3 regions of the Brevibacillus sp. AF8 genome follow, and region 3 is predicted to be linked to each of the others. Evidence: riboswitches for the same ligand, from Rfam matches in the RefSeq annotation. Region 3 holds a riboswitch; each other region holds the start of a gene.
The links. A riboswitch is a leader RNA that binds a small molecule or an ion and turns the genes downstream of it on or off. The one in region 3 is predicted to bind S-adenosylmethionine.

Region 1 (4,218 bases), on a different contig from region 3:
TTGCGTCGAGTTGTTTTTCGTTCACTTGAACGTTAGGCTGTACGTAATCAGTGAACTCTTGGACTTCCAAGTTCACGCCTTGTTCTTTCAGTTTTGGTTGAATAAATTTCAAGATTGCTGCATGTGGAACGGGAGAAGCGCCTACCTTCAATGTTACTTCCTTTTGTCCGCCTTGTGCGCCGCCTTCAGCTGGAGCAGGTGCTGTTTCCGTTTTGCCTCCGCAAGCTGCCAAAGAAAATGCCAATACAGTAGAAAGTACAGATACGACTAGCTTTTTCATGAATGATTTCCCCCTTGCATGTATTTCATCTTATTTTTTGAAAATCTATATGGAAAGATCCTATTTGCGGCTGAATTTCAGAACCAGACGGTCCCCCAGCGATTGTAAGATCTGTACCATCACCAGCAAAATAACAACAGTCACAATCATGACATCGGTTTGGAAACGCTGATAACCGTATCGGATCGCCAAGTCACCCAAACCACCGCCGCCAATTACCCCAGACATTGCCGTGTAGGAGACCAGTGTTACCGTCGTGATCGTAATACCTGCGATCAGACCTGACCTAGACTCTGGCAAAAGGACATTCCAGACGATCTGCCAATTGGAAGCACCCATAGATTGTGCGGCCTCGATCACGCCTTTATCAATCTCACGCAGAGAGGTTTCCACCAAACGTGCGAAAAATGGAGCGGCCCCAAACACGAGCGGCGGAATGGCACCCAGTACACCGAGTGAGGTTCCTACGAGCATTTTCGTCACAGGAATCAGCAAGATCATCAAAATGATAAATGGTACCGAGCGCAATACGTTGACAACGAATGATGCGATCGTATAAAAAGTGCGGTTTTGCAAAAGCTGTCCGCGAGAAGTCAAAAACAGAATGATGCCCAACGGCAAACCAATCAGGACGGTAAACAGGGTGGAAAAGCCAAGCATCGTGAGCGTGTCCATCGTACCTTCGCCGATTTCAGCCCAATCCACATTTTCGAATGTCCAGTCCATTTATATCACCTCTACTTCCAAGCCACGTTGGCGCAGCGTCTCGATGGTCTTTTGATTCTGTGCGACATCGCCTTCCAGCTCGATCACCAACTGACCATACGGCGTATCTTTCATGCGGGAGATTGTTCCCTGCAAAATACTGAACACTGTACCGGTCTCTTGCATCGTTTGGAACAGGATCGGCTGGTACGTTTTTTCTCCGAGGAAGGTGACACGAGCAATCGTGCGGTTCCCCGAGGCTTTTTCGTGCTCGACTGCTTCGCGCAGCTCTGTAGAATCTGCTACTTGTTCCACGAATTCTTGTGTCGTTGGATGCTTCGGACGAAGGAATACATCCAGTACGTTACCCGACTCGACGATCTTTCCTCCATCAATCACGCCGACACGATCACAAATAGAGCGAATGACGTGCATCTCGTGAGTAATCAACACTATGGTCAAGCCCAGCTTGCGGTTAATGTCCAAGAGCAGTCCCAGAATGGAGTTCGTCGTCTGCGGATCGAGAGCCGATGTAGCTTCGTCGCAGAGCAGCACTTTTGGATCATTCGCGAGCGCACGGGCGATCCCGACACGTTGCTTCTGTCCGCCAGACAGCTGGGACGGATATTTGTCCTTATGTGCCTCCAAGCCCACCAGCTTCAGCAGTTCGTTTACTTTCTTATCAATCTCTGCCTTTGGACGCTTTGCCAGCTTGAGCGGAAAAGCGACATTTTCGCCGACTGTCGAAGAAGACAGCAAGTTGAAGTGCTGAAAAATCATGCCGATTGAGCGGCGCTTTTCTTGCAGCTTCCCTTCATCCAGCTTTGTCAAATCGACGCCGTCCACAATAACTTCCCCTGAAGTTGGGCGCTCTAGCAAATTGATGCATCGGATCAATGTACTTTTCCCGGCACCCGAATGTCCAATGATCCCGTAAATTTCGCCTTGCTCTATGGAAAGGTCGATCCCCGTTAACGCTGGGATGGTTTTACCTTGAACTTGATAGCTTTTATGCAAATGACGCAGTTGGATCAACGCATCCACCTCCCGACCATAATCTTGATAAAAATATGAAAACCCCTTTTTCATAAACGAAAAAGGGGCTGCAACGCAATGTATACGTTCGCATCCACCCTTCTCATCTACACAAGATCCAAACAATCCTGTAGGAATTGGCACCGCGACGTTCATTCGAAAATGAACCGGCTGCCGGGCTTCATAGGGCCTGTCCCTCCGCCTCTCTTGATAAGAAAGATATCTACGTATATTATGTTCGTTTTTTCTATTTCTTGATGATACAAAACGGATTATATCCTTTTTGAAAATATCACGTCAATAGTAATAGCAGGAAAAAGTTTTTTAATCCATGACGCCGTTGCGTATTATGGTCGACTTTACGTGAAAGTGAAATGTCGCATCTTTGAACATCTTTCTCCATTCGGCCTGCGTCATATTTGCCTTCCCTCTTCTATTTGAACGATACACGATCCCGAACCCAGCTGGATCGACATTGAGGTCCTGCAATTTGTGGACTACTTTCTGCAGTTCTTTTCCGAGCTCTTCTTCCAGTGCATGTTCCATGATTTTCATCAACCTTGCATTCTCTAGCTTCAGCGGGAGGGTTAATTCCAAAATCCGCGCATTTAATCGGATGTAAATATCAAAGATCGGGGGAGATACTTGGGTCAGCTCGATTTTTGAATGGCTGGAAATCGTATCAAAGACAAGCTGCACACGATCATTTTTACTTCCGTGATTCTTGTGCACCTCGCCAAAAATATGAGCAGGGACAGAAGTATCGTAGCTCCCAATCCTGAATTTCCCATGCATGAGCTTGATTAAAAAGGCTTCCTTTGGTGTGATCCACCCTACATAACGGTCCCCTTGAAATAATGCGATACCCTTGATTTGCAGCTCATTTCCCTTTTTTGCAATAAACGGCATGATCGGGTCGATTCCTTTGTCATAATAAGCTCGAAAAAACTCATGCATGGTGGAAGACGGAATTTTTTCCCCTTCAATATTTTGCTCAATCATACGGTATAGATAGATTCCGATATTCCCTGCTTCAGAATAGGGATACGTTAACATATCATATGTTTCGCCTTCGAATAGGCAAAGATAAACCCTGCTGGAAATAGAGGAATCCCGATACAACGTGTCAATGATACTGCCAAGTCCACGTTTCGCCAATTTTTCACTGTAGAGTGCGACACGAATTTGCCCACCCAATACTCTTTTATCTGATTGTAAATTGATCCGATCCCGAATTCCCTTGCTGGTTTCACCGGTGGCTGAAAAAACTTGTATCTTTTCTTTCGCCTCCGGATTAATGGAGGGCATGATTGCTGTCCCCCGAATGTTTCCATCCTTTAACAGATCATAGCCGACAGACGTGGCAAGTCCTGTCTCATCAAAAATTTGCCGATCTGAACAGCCTGCCAGAACAAGGACACATGAACACCACAAGGCAAAAAGACGCTTGGGCAGCATCAGGCACTCTCTCCTTTGCTGGTTGGTTTCGCCCTTTGCTTTCGTTGCTTCAGCCAGACCATCAGATACAAAAAATAGGGGTACACGTATATAATGTACAGGGTTATATGCGAGTAAATATTCGTGATCCGACTCATCTCCTGCCTGGAAAGCAGCGACAAGGAGGCTACATAAATCACGGGTATAATCCAATACAATGAATGACGTAGATTGAATCCGAACAAGCGCTTGAGACCTCGGGCAGAAGCCCACAAATACAGCATGATATTCGGCAAGATCACGAGAAGCCATAACGAAATGACAACCAGCTCAAACCTTTCCAGAATAGGGAGGTACACCATCTTTTGCATATTGAGTGTCGCCCAGATCGTTCTCATGAGCTGACCCTGACTAAAAAAGACCAGCGCCACAATCATGACTAGCAAATAGATCAGATACGTCACCAGCACCCCCAACTGTACACTTTTTGGTACCCTCTCTTTATTTTGTACATATGGATAGGCAACGTAGAGGATCTCAAAGCCGGCACTGGTCAAAGACATGGCAATCATTCCATTGAAAAGGTTCTCCAGGCTGGTGTCCATGACGGGAAACAAATATTCCCACCTGGCAAATTTCAAGGGGAAATATAACTCAAATATCATCCATATCGTGACCATAAAGGAGAACAATGCATAGCCTGCGATGACTCTTATCCCCCCTACGACTGTGTAAAACGCTAGAAACAGGATGATTCCTGA
Region 2 (4,218 bases), on a different contig from region 3:
ATCTGTTTCCGTGGCGCTTCTCGAAGTTCTCGTGGGAAAATTAAACGAATAAGAGATGTTGTAAAGGGAGGAATGAACCATGTTATTGCGTTACTTTTTTGATGAGAAATTGGCCCATGCATCTTATCTGGTTGGCTGCCAAAAAACCGGGGAGGCGATTGTGATCGATCCTGCCCGTAATCTGGCTCCTTATTTTCAAGTCGCCAAAGAAGAGGGAGTTACCATTGTAGCCGCCACGGAAACCCACATACACGCTGATTTTGTATCTGGTGCCAGGGAATTGGGGGCAGTTCACCAAGCGAAGCTGTTTTTATCCAATGAGGGCGATGAAGACTGGAAATATCAATACTTGGAGGGTTTGAACCATCAGCTTGTCCACGATGGAGATCGTTTTTTTATCGGAAACTTGCTATTTGAAGTTATGCATACGCCTGGCCATACGCCTGAGAGCATCTCCTTCCTTTTGACTGACCATGGAGGGAATGCAGATCGCCCCATCGGGATCTTCACGGGAGATTTCGTCTTTGTCGGCGATATCGGCAGACCGGATTTGCTCGAAAAAGCGGCGGGAATGAAGGGTACGTCCGAGTCAGGTGCACGAGACATGTTCCAGTCCCTCCAAAAATTCAAGCAACTGCCGGATTATATGCAGGTATGGCCAGCTCATGGCGCAGGAAGTGCTTGCGGGAAAGCACTGGGGGCCGTGCCGTCTTCTACCGTCGGCTACGAAAAACTCTTTAACTGGGCGATGTCACACTCTAGTGAAGAGGAATTCGTTCAGGCACTCCTTGATGGACAACCAGAGCCGCCAACGTATTTTGCAGTGATGAAGCGCGTGAATAAGGAAGGCCCTGCTTTGCTCAAGGAACTCCCCGTTGTTCAAGAGTTCAACTCGCTTGAAGCGGTCAAGGAATCGGTGGAAAACGGACAGCTGATCGATACGCGTCCTTTTCAGAAATTTGCGAAGGGGCATCTGGCGGGAACTCTTCACATTCCTTTTAACAAGTCATTTGCCAACTGGGCGGGCTGGATTGTCGATTACAATCGCCCGGTTCACATTCTGGCCAACCCAGATGAGCTGGACGAGATTTTGCAAGCCCTGCATTCCGTAGGGATTGATCATGTCACAGGATATATCGACTGCGGCAAGTTAATAGAAAGGGAAGCGTCTTCGCTCGAGACAATCGAGGAGGTAACACCGCTGGAGATTGCAGATCGCGTGGAAAAAGGAGAGGTTCACGTAGTAGATGTTCGTAATTTGGCTGAGTGGAAGGAAGGACACATTCCGGATGCACAGCACATCATGCTCGGTACACTCGCCGTGCGGCTGGTTGAGATTCCTCGCGAGAAGCCACTTCTTGTACAGTGCCGTTCCGGTGCCCGATCCGCTATTGGCGCCAGCATTCTGAAAGCAAACGGATTCAAAGAAGTGATGAATTTGAGCGGCGGAATATTGAAATGGCAACGAGACGGCTTGGCAGTCGTAGAACTAGGATAAAACGAAGCGAGGAGTTGCAAGGGTGAGCCTATGACTATCGACCTCGTAATCACACTGTTTGTTATCGGTTTCGCGGGATCATTTATCTCTGGTCTCGTCGGGATCGGGGGCTCCATCATCAAGTATCCGATGCTTCTGTACATTCCGCCCGCCCTTGGATTCGTTGCTTACACAGCTCACCAAGTATCCGGAATAAGTGCCGTCCAAGTATTTTTTGCCACCCTGGCTGCTGTTTGGACTCTACGCAAAGATCAGCTTATCCATTACCAGCTCGTTGTGTACATGGGAAGTGCCATTATTGTAGGGAGCTTGCTTGGAGGATATGGAGGAAAATATCTTTCAGCAGATGCCATCAATATCGTCTACGCCATTCTGGCCACCATTGCTGTAATCTTGATGTTCCTGCCAAAAAAGCGAATGGACGAACGTGAACAGACGACCGAGATGATCTTTCATAAGCCAACAGCTGTATTATCCGCTTTGATTGTCGGAGGTGCCTCTGGAATTGTAGGGGCAGCTGGCGCTTTTATTTTGGTTCCCATCATGTTGATCATCCTTAGGATACCGATAAGAGTTGCGATTGCTTCCTCTCTTGCCATCACCTTCCTTTCTTCCATTGGATCGACCATAGGAAAATGGATGGCAGGGGATATATTGTTTTGGCCATCCGTGATCATGGTATTCGCCAGCATCTTGGCAGCGCCGCTCGGTACAAAGGTCAGCAAACGTTTGGACACCCGGATTCTCCAAACCATTCTAGCCTTGTTGATCCTAGCCACGACAATTAAGATTTGGGCCGACATTCTTGCATTTCCATAAATAATAAAGAAAAATAAAAGAATGTTCTATGAAATTACATTTCATAGAACATTCTTATCGAGAGTGGTGGAGGGACTGGCCCGATGAAACCCGGCAACCTTCGTAATCTACGGTGACAAGGAGCAGTTTGCATAAAGCAACTGCTCTTTGTTGAAACTCGTTTCCCAATTGATGAAAGTATCCTAAAATAAAGAAGAAAGGAGGATACTTTCAAACTGAAATCGGCAGAAAATTATCAGACTATACTGAACTTGAAGCGATCAAGAACGCTTTTCACAATCGATATCAATCCGTGAAGAAACTCACGAACGAAGGGGTATCAAACATATGACAAACACCATACATTCAATAGAATTCATCAAGCGCCGTCAAAAACTCGCGGAAAAAATGCCAGACCACAGCGCACTTGTCCTCTTTTCAGGGGTTGTCAAGACACGCAGCAATGACGATAAATATCTGTTTTCACCAAACCGCAACTTCTATTATCTAACGGGCATTTCGCGCAGCAACCTCATTCTCATGATCACAAAACGCGCTGGCATCGTAAACGAAACGCTATTTCTTCAGCGCCCAAATGAGCTGGAAGCGAAATGGACAGGGGCGGTCTTATCCGATCAAGAGGCGAAGGAGCAATCTGGTATTGAACACTTCGACTATCTCGATGAGTGGCTGGAGTCATTTGGAGTCTTTGTGAGGCGCTGCGAAGGCAAGTCCTCACTCTATCTTGACTTGTATCGCTATCAGTGGAGCGACGAGCTGACCCCTGCAGACAATTTTGCCGAAGACGCGCAGAAGAAATACCGGACCCTTCAAATTCACGATGCGGGCCCATGGCTGAAAGAACTGCGTATGTTGAAGAGTTCGGCCGAAATCGAAGAGATCAGACGTGCGATTACGATCACGGATGAAGCAATCCGGCGCATGTGGTCGTATGCACGTCCTGGAATCATGGAATATGAACTAGAGGCGCACTATGATTTCACGTTGAAGTCGCACGGTGTTCGCGAGCTTCCTTATTTACCCATTATTGCTAGTGGCGTCAATGCTACTATCTTGCACTATGAAGCGAATAATCAGCGTGCGGTAGATGGTGACTTGGTCCTCCTCGACCTCGGTGCAGCATCGAATTACTATGCGGCTGATATTTCGCGAACGTTTCCCGTAAATGGTCGCTTTACTGAACGACAGAAAGCGATCTATCAACTCGTGCTCGAAGCAGAAATCAAGACCATCGAAGCAGTGAAGCCTGGTGTCACACTTTCAGAACTCAATGATGTTACGAAACAGGTCCTGACAGATGGTCTGCTACGTCTCGGTCTCATCCAAGACAGCAGTGAGCTCTCCAAATACTACTATCATTCCGTGTCACATCACCTTGGACTGGATACGCACGATTTCTCAGATTACAATGTTGGCTTGCAGCCTGGTATGGTGATCACGATTGAACCAGGTCTGTACATAGAGGAAGAAGCCATTGGGATTCGGATTGAAGATAATGTGTTGGTAACAGCAGAGGGCTGCGAGATACTCTCGTCACAGATCCCGAAGGAAATCGAGGAAGTGGAAATGTTGATTGGGAAAAAGGAATAGCGAAAGCTTAGTGTAACCATAACAAGCTCTGTTATGGTTACTTGCATGTGAACATCTCCTTACAAAAACTAGTAAAACGACAAAGAAATGTCTAATACATCTTCCAAAAAAAACCATTTGATTGTAAAATAAAGTAAAACTAAAAGGGTGATCCAATATGGGGGGACTGCTAGGGACATTGCACCAGTCGCTGCGGTCAGAAATCGAACAACATCGGCGAGCGCGCGGTTATACATTAAGCAAACTAGGGGATTTAACTGGTATTAATCCGGGGACATTGAGCGAGATTCTAAATGGGAATCCACCTCGGG
Region 3 (4,218 bases):
CTCCAACATAAATCACTCAGTCCCCGTTATCTATTCCCGCTTGAAAACAATAGGATTCAAGAGCAACCGATCTTGGTCTATTCGGCGGAGATACTGAAAAGCAACGGGGATGTGGATGCCATTACGGGAGAATGGCTACCATTCCAATAAAGAGAGACACCAGGGGGAAACTCCTGGTGTTTTGTTTTGCGTAATGTCTTCCCGGAAATTGCATAGTAAAGCGTGAGGGGAAGGGCAACCGACCGTCATTTGCATCATTATCGATCGAATGGAAAAAGGCACAGTCCCTCTGCAAAAGCTGCATGAAGTCACTGTGCCTTATACGGGAGCATAATGGTGAATTTGGTTCCTACTCGCGGTTTGCTTGATACATTGACCGTTCCGCCAATTGCATGGATGACATGATAGGAGTACGTCAATCCAAGACCGGTCCCGGTTGTTTTCGTAGAAAAGTAAATCGTTCCGAGGCGGCTGATCTGTCCTGCATCCATGCCGACACCGTTATCCTTGATGACCAATAGGGCTTTGTTTCGCTCGATGAGCAAGTCCAGGGAGACTTTTCCGTCCGAAATATCTGAGCATGCCTCAATGGCATTTTTGATGAAATTCACCAACACTTGCTTGAACTCATCTGGATTGGCCTTGATCGTCACAGGTCTCTCAAAGTCTTGCAGCGTAAGCTCCACGTTATGCATATTGGCAAAGGGGAGCATCACTTCGCGGATGGCATGCAGATGCTCACTGACATTAATGATTTCATGCCGTTCCTTGAGCGGCTTGGAAATCGCAAGGTACTCGGTCAAAATGGCTTCTGTCCGTTGGATTTCATCGAGACTGATCCGAATGTATTGATCGACTTTTACCAAATTTTCCGGACATTCCTGTATTAATTTCAAGAAGCCTTTGACTGCTGTCAGCGGATTGCGAACCTCATGTGCAAGCGATGCAGCAACATGACTCATCGTCTGGATTTTTTCGTTTTGCGCGTGGCGGATAAACAGCTCCTTATCCGAAACGCATTTGCTGAAAAGCGACATTAATAACCAGAGGCCGAAAAAGTTTTGAATAGGAATCACTATGGTGTAGTAAACGAGGTGTTGAGTTACATAGGTGGGAAAAAAGTAATAGGTAGTCCCTAAAGCAACCGTAGAAAAAATCGCACTCGTCATAAAAAGATACAGTGTTTTCCGATAACTGGCTTTGTAGTGTCGATACAAAAAGAGTGATATGACAAAATTGACTGTAAGGATCAGCAGGGCAACCCATGTTCCTTCGCCACCGAGGTAGTACCGATAAACCAAGGCTTCAATCAGAAGGAGCAAGGCAATCTCGACTCCGCCATAAACCAGTCCGAAAAGAATGATGACATGTCGGATATCAAAAAACATGCCATTCGTGACACTCGGGGCGAAGGTCATCGCGAGAAACATGCAGGCTGAGCTGGTGATGACAATAAAGGAACGGCTGTAGTTCCTCATTTTGTCACGGTAATAAATGTTGAAAAACACAAACGGGATAATGGCGAAACACCATTGAAGAATGACTTCTTTTAATAGACTCATGTAGCATCCCCATCGCAAATATTTGCTAGGCTTGTATCAATCTACGATAATTCGACAAGACACAACAAAATCCCTCTTGATGTTACAGAAGAAACTGGAATATTTATCAAGAAAATTGTTTCGTAAACCTAGTTGACAGATAGGTAATTGCCAGATTATATTCTGTATATACTTATACAAACGTTTTGAAAATAGAAACAACTCTTATCAAGAGAAGGCTGAGGGAATGGCCCTATGAAGCCCGGCAACCTAGCACGAGAGAATGCGTTCTTTCGAGCCAAGGTGCTAACTCCAACAGGTAGAATACCTGACAGATAAGAGGCGAGAATCTTGTCGATTTTTGTCCTCTTTCTCTGTGAAAGAGGATTTTTTGCGTAGCTGTCGTGGGGAAGAAGCGCATTTCCAGTCTACGCTTCGGCCTCCGCCCCGCTGTGAGTGAAGACTGTCCGCTTCGGAAGAAATAGCGGGAGCGCTTCAAACGCAGAAGGTTCAGGAAGGATTTCATAAGTGAAGCCGCTATTTCTTCCTACGCTGAGATGGGCCCCAGAGGCGCTTGGACTGGAAATGCGCTTCTTCTACGAAGTTTTTTTCCTTTTTGAAAGTGAAATCAAAAGAAGCTTCGATCGAATGAGGGGAAACAAAATTTTTAATTTTGTTATGTGTTTTAAAAAGAAAAAGGGGGAACATCTCAATGAAAAAGAAACTCGGTCTGATCACATCACTTGTTTTGGCAGCATCTGTTCTTGTGACGGCATGCGGCAGCGGGGCAACAACGGGAACCGGCAGCACAAACGGCGGTGCTTCGGGAGAGAAGGCGAAGAGAATCGCATTGATCATGCGTCAGAACGTAGGAACGTTTTCTGCACAATACATCAATGGCGTGAAGACAGAGGTGGAGAAAAACGGCGGCGAGTTGACCGTTTTCAATGCAGATACCGATCTGGCAAAAATGGCGTCCAATCTCGATGCGGCTGTGAACCAAAAGTTCGACGGCATTCTGATTGATCATGGTACGGCGGAAGCGTTGCAGCAGGGCACGCAAAAGGCCGTGGATAAAAAAATTCCGGTCGTTCTATTTGATACAGACATCAACATTCCGGGTGTGCCAGTTGTGGCGCAGGATGACAATAAGTTGGCAGAGCTGAGCCTGGAGAAGCTGGCGGCAGATACAAACGGCAAAGGGAATATTGTGAAGATTTGGGTAGCTGGCTTTGCGCCTATGGAAAAGCGCCAAGTGACCTATGAAGCTTTCCAGAAGAAATATCCGGATTTGAAAGAGATTGCGGCATTCGGTTCTGCTACCAACAATACGGCTCTCGATACACAAACGCAGATGGAAGCAATCTTGAAAAAGTATCCGAACAAAGGCGACATCACAGCGGTATGGGCGGCATGGGATGAATTTGCCAAAGGGGCGACACGCGCCATCCAGCAAGCAGGCCGTACGGAAATCAAAGTATACTCCATCGATTTGAGCGATGAGGATCTGCAAATGATCCAGGCGGAAAACTCTCCGTGGGCAGCGACGGCAGCAGTAGACCCATCCAATATCGGACGCATCCATGCCCAAACCGTGTTCCAAAAAATCAAAGGCGAGCAGGTGCCAGACAACGTGAAGCTAACCCCAGTGCTGGTGAAACAAGAGGACCTGCCGAAGGATAAAAAAGTAACGATGGGCGACCTGTCCCAATACGTAAAAGAGTGGGGCAAGTAAGAACCAAATTGGCTTTTCCCGTTGAGCTGTAACCGTCAACGGGATTTTTCCTTATAGAGGTGGGAACACGCAGGTAAACAGGAGGTGTGAAACATGTCCACATTGCAGATGAAAGGGATGGCGAAGCAATTTTCTGGGGTTCCTGCCCTGCGATCCGTCAATTTTGAGGTGCGTGCAGGAGAGGTTCACGCACTGCTCGGAGCCAATGGCGCGGGAAAGAGTACCCTGATGAAAATCCTCACGGGAGCGTATCAGGCAGATGGCGGTACGATCACCATCGATGGACAGGCTGTGACGATCAATTCGCCGCAGGATGCCAAAGCACAGGGCATCCAATGTGTATATCAGGAAGTGGACACCGCCTTGATCCCGTATTTGAGCGTCGCCGAAAACATATTGGCGGACCAGCTCGTCCAGGCGAAAACCAAAGGACTGATCAACTGGCAGAGCTTGTACAACGAAACGGAGCAGATTTTAAAAAACTTCGGCTTTTCCATTCCGGTGAGGATGCTCGTCGAGGAATGTACGCTGTCGGAAAAGCAATTGATTTTGATTGCACGGGCGACCGTCCAAAAGGCGAAGTACGTTATTTTCGATGAACCGACAGCGCCGTTGAGCACGAAGGAGAGCGAGCGGCTGTTTCAAATCATTGCGCAGTTGAAAAAAGCTGGAGTCGGGATCATTTATATCTCCCACCGCCTGCCGGAAATCTTTGAAATCTGTGATCGGATCACGATCATGCGCGATGGACAGCACGTCATGACCACAGACACGGTGAATACCAACATGGACGAAGTGATTGCGAACATGCTGGGCAAAAGCTTTGACGAGGAGTTCCCGAAGCTCGAAGTGCCGATTGGCGAAACGATTTTTGAGGCGTCAGGTGTAGCTGGCGGCAAAGTACACGGAGTCGACCTGCAGGTGCGCGAGGGAGAGATCGTG

Region 1: another riboswitch for S-adenosylmethionine. It lies ahead of KB186_RS19160 (methionine ABC transporter ATP-binding protein); the one in region 3 lies ahead of KB186_RS26530 (sugar ABC transporter substrate-binding protein).
Region 2: another riboswitch for S-adenosylmethionine. It lies ahead of KB186_RS00540 (aminopeptidase P N-terminal domain-containing protein); the one in region 3 lies ahead of KB186_RS26530 (sugar ABC transporter substrate-binding protein).

Annotation. Positions count from the first base shown of each region.
Region 1 covers NZ_JAGQDN010000015.1:127,646-131,863, reverse strand. The annotation lists gene KB186_RS19170 (MetQ/NlpA family ABC transporter substrate-binding protein) at 1-280, opposite strand, end outside; gene KB186_RS19165 (methionine ABC transporter permease) at 341-1,006, opposite strand; gene KB186_RS19160 (methionine ABC transporter ATP-binding protein) at 1,007-2,020, opposite strand; SAM riboswitch class I at 2,121-2,237, opposite strand; gene KB186_RS19155 (Ger(x)C family spore germination protein) at 2,345-3,478, opposite strand; gene KB186_RS19150 (GerAB/ArcD/ProY family transporter) at 3,478-4,218, opposite strand, start outside.
Region 2 covers NZ_JAGQDN010000001.1:147,862-152,079, forward strand. The annotation lists gene KB186_RS28220 (hypothetical protein) at 1-52, shown strand, start outside; gene KB186_RS00530 (MBL fold metallo-hydrolase) at 80-1,498, shown strand; gene KB186_RS00535 (sulfite exporter TauE/SafE family protein) at 1,529-2,317, shown strand; SAM riboswitch class I at 2,369-2,495, shown strand; gene KB186_RS00540 (aminopeptidase P N-terminal domain-containing protein) at 2,645-3,907, shown strand; gene KB186_RS00545 (helix-turn-helix domain-containing protein) at 4,065-4,218, shown strand, end outside.
Region 3 covers NZ_JAGQDN010000031.1:16,601-20,818, forward strand. The annotation lists gene KB186_RS26520 (hypothetical protein) at 1-150, shown strand, start outside; gene KB186_RS26525 (ATP-binding protein) at 309-1,562, opposite strand; SAM riboswitch class I at 1,764-1,883, shown strand; gene KB186_RS26530 (sugar ABC transporter substrate-binding protein) at 2,254-3,276, shown strand; gene KB186_RS26535 (sugar ABC transporter ATP-binding protein) at 3,370-4,218, shown strand, end outside.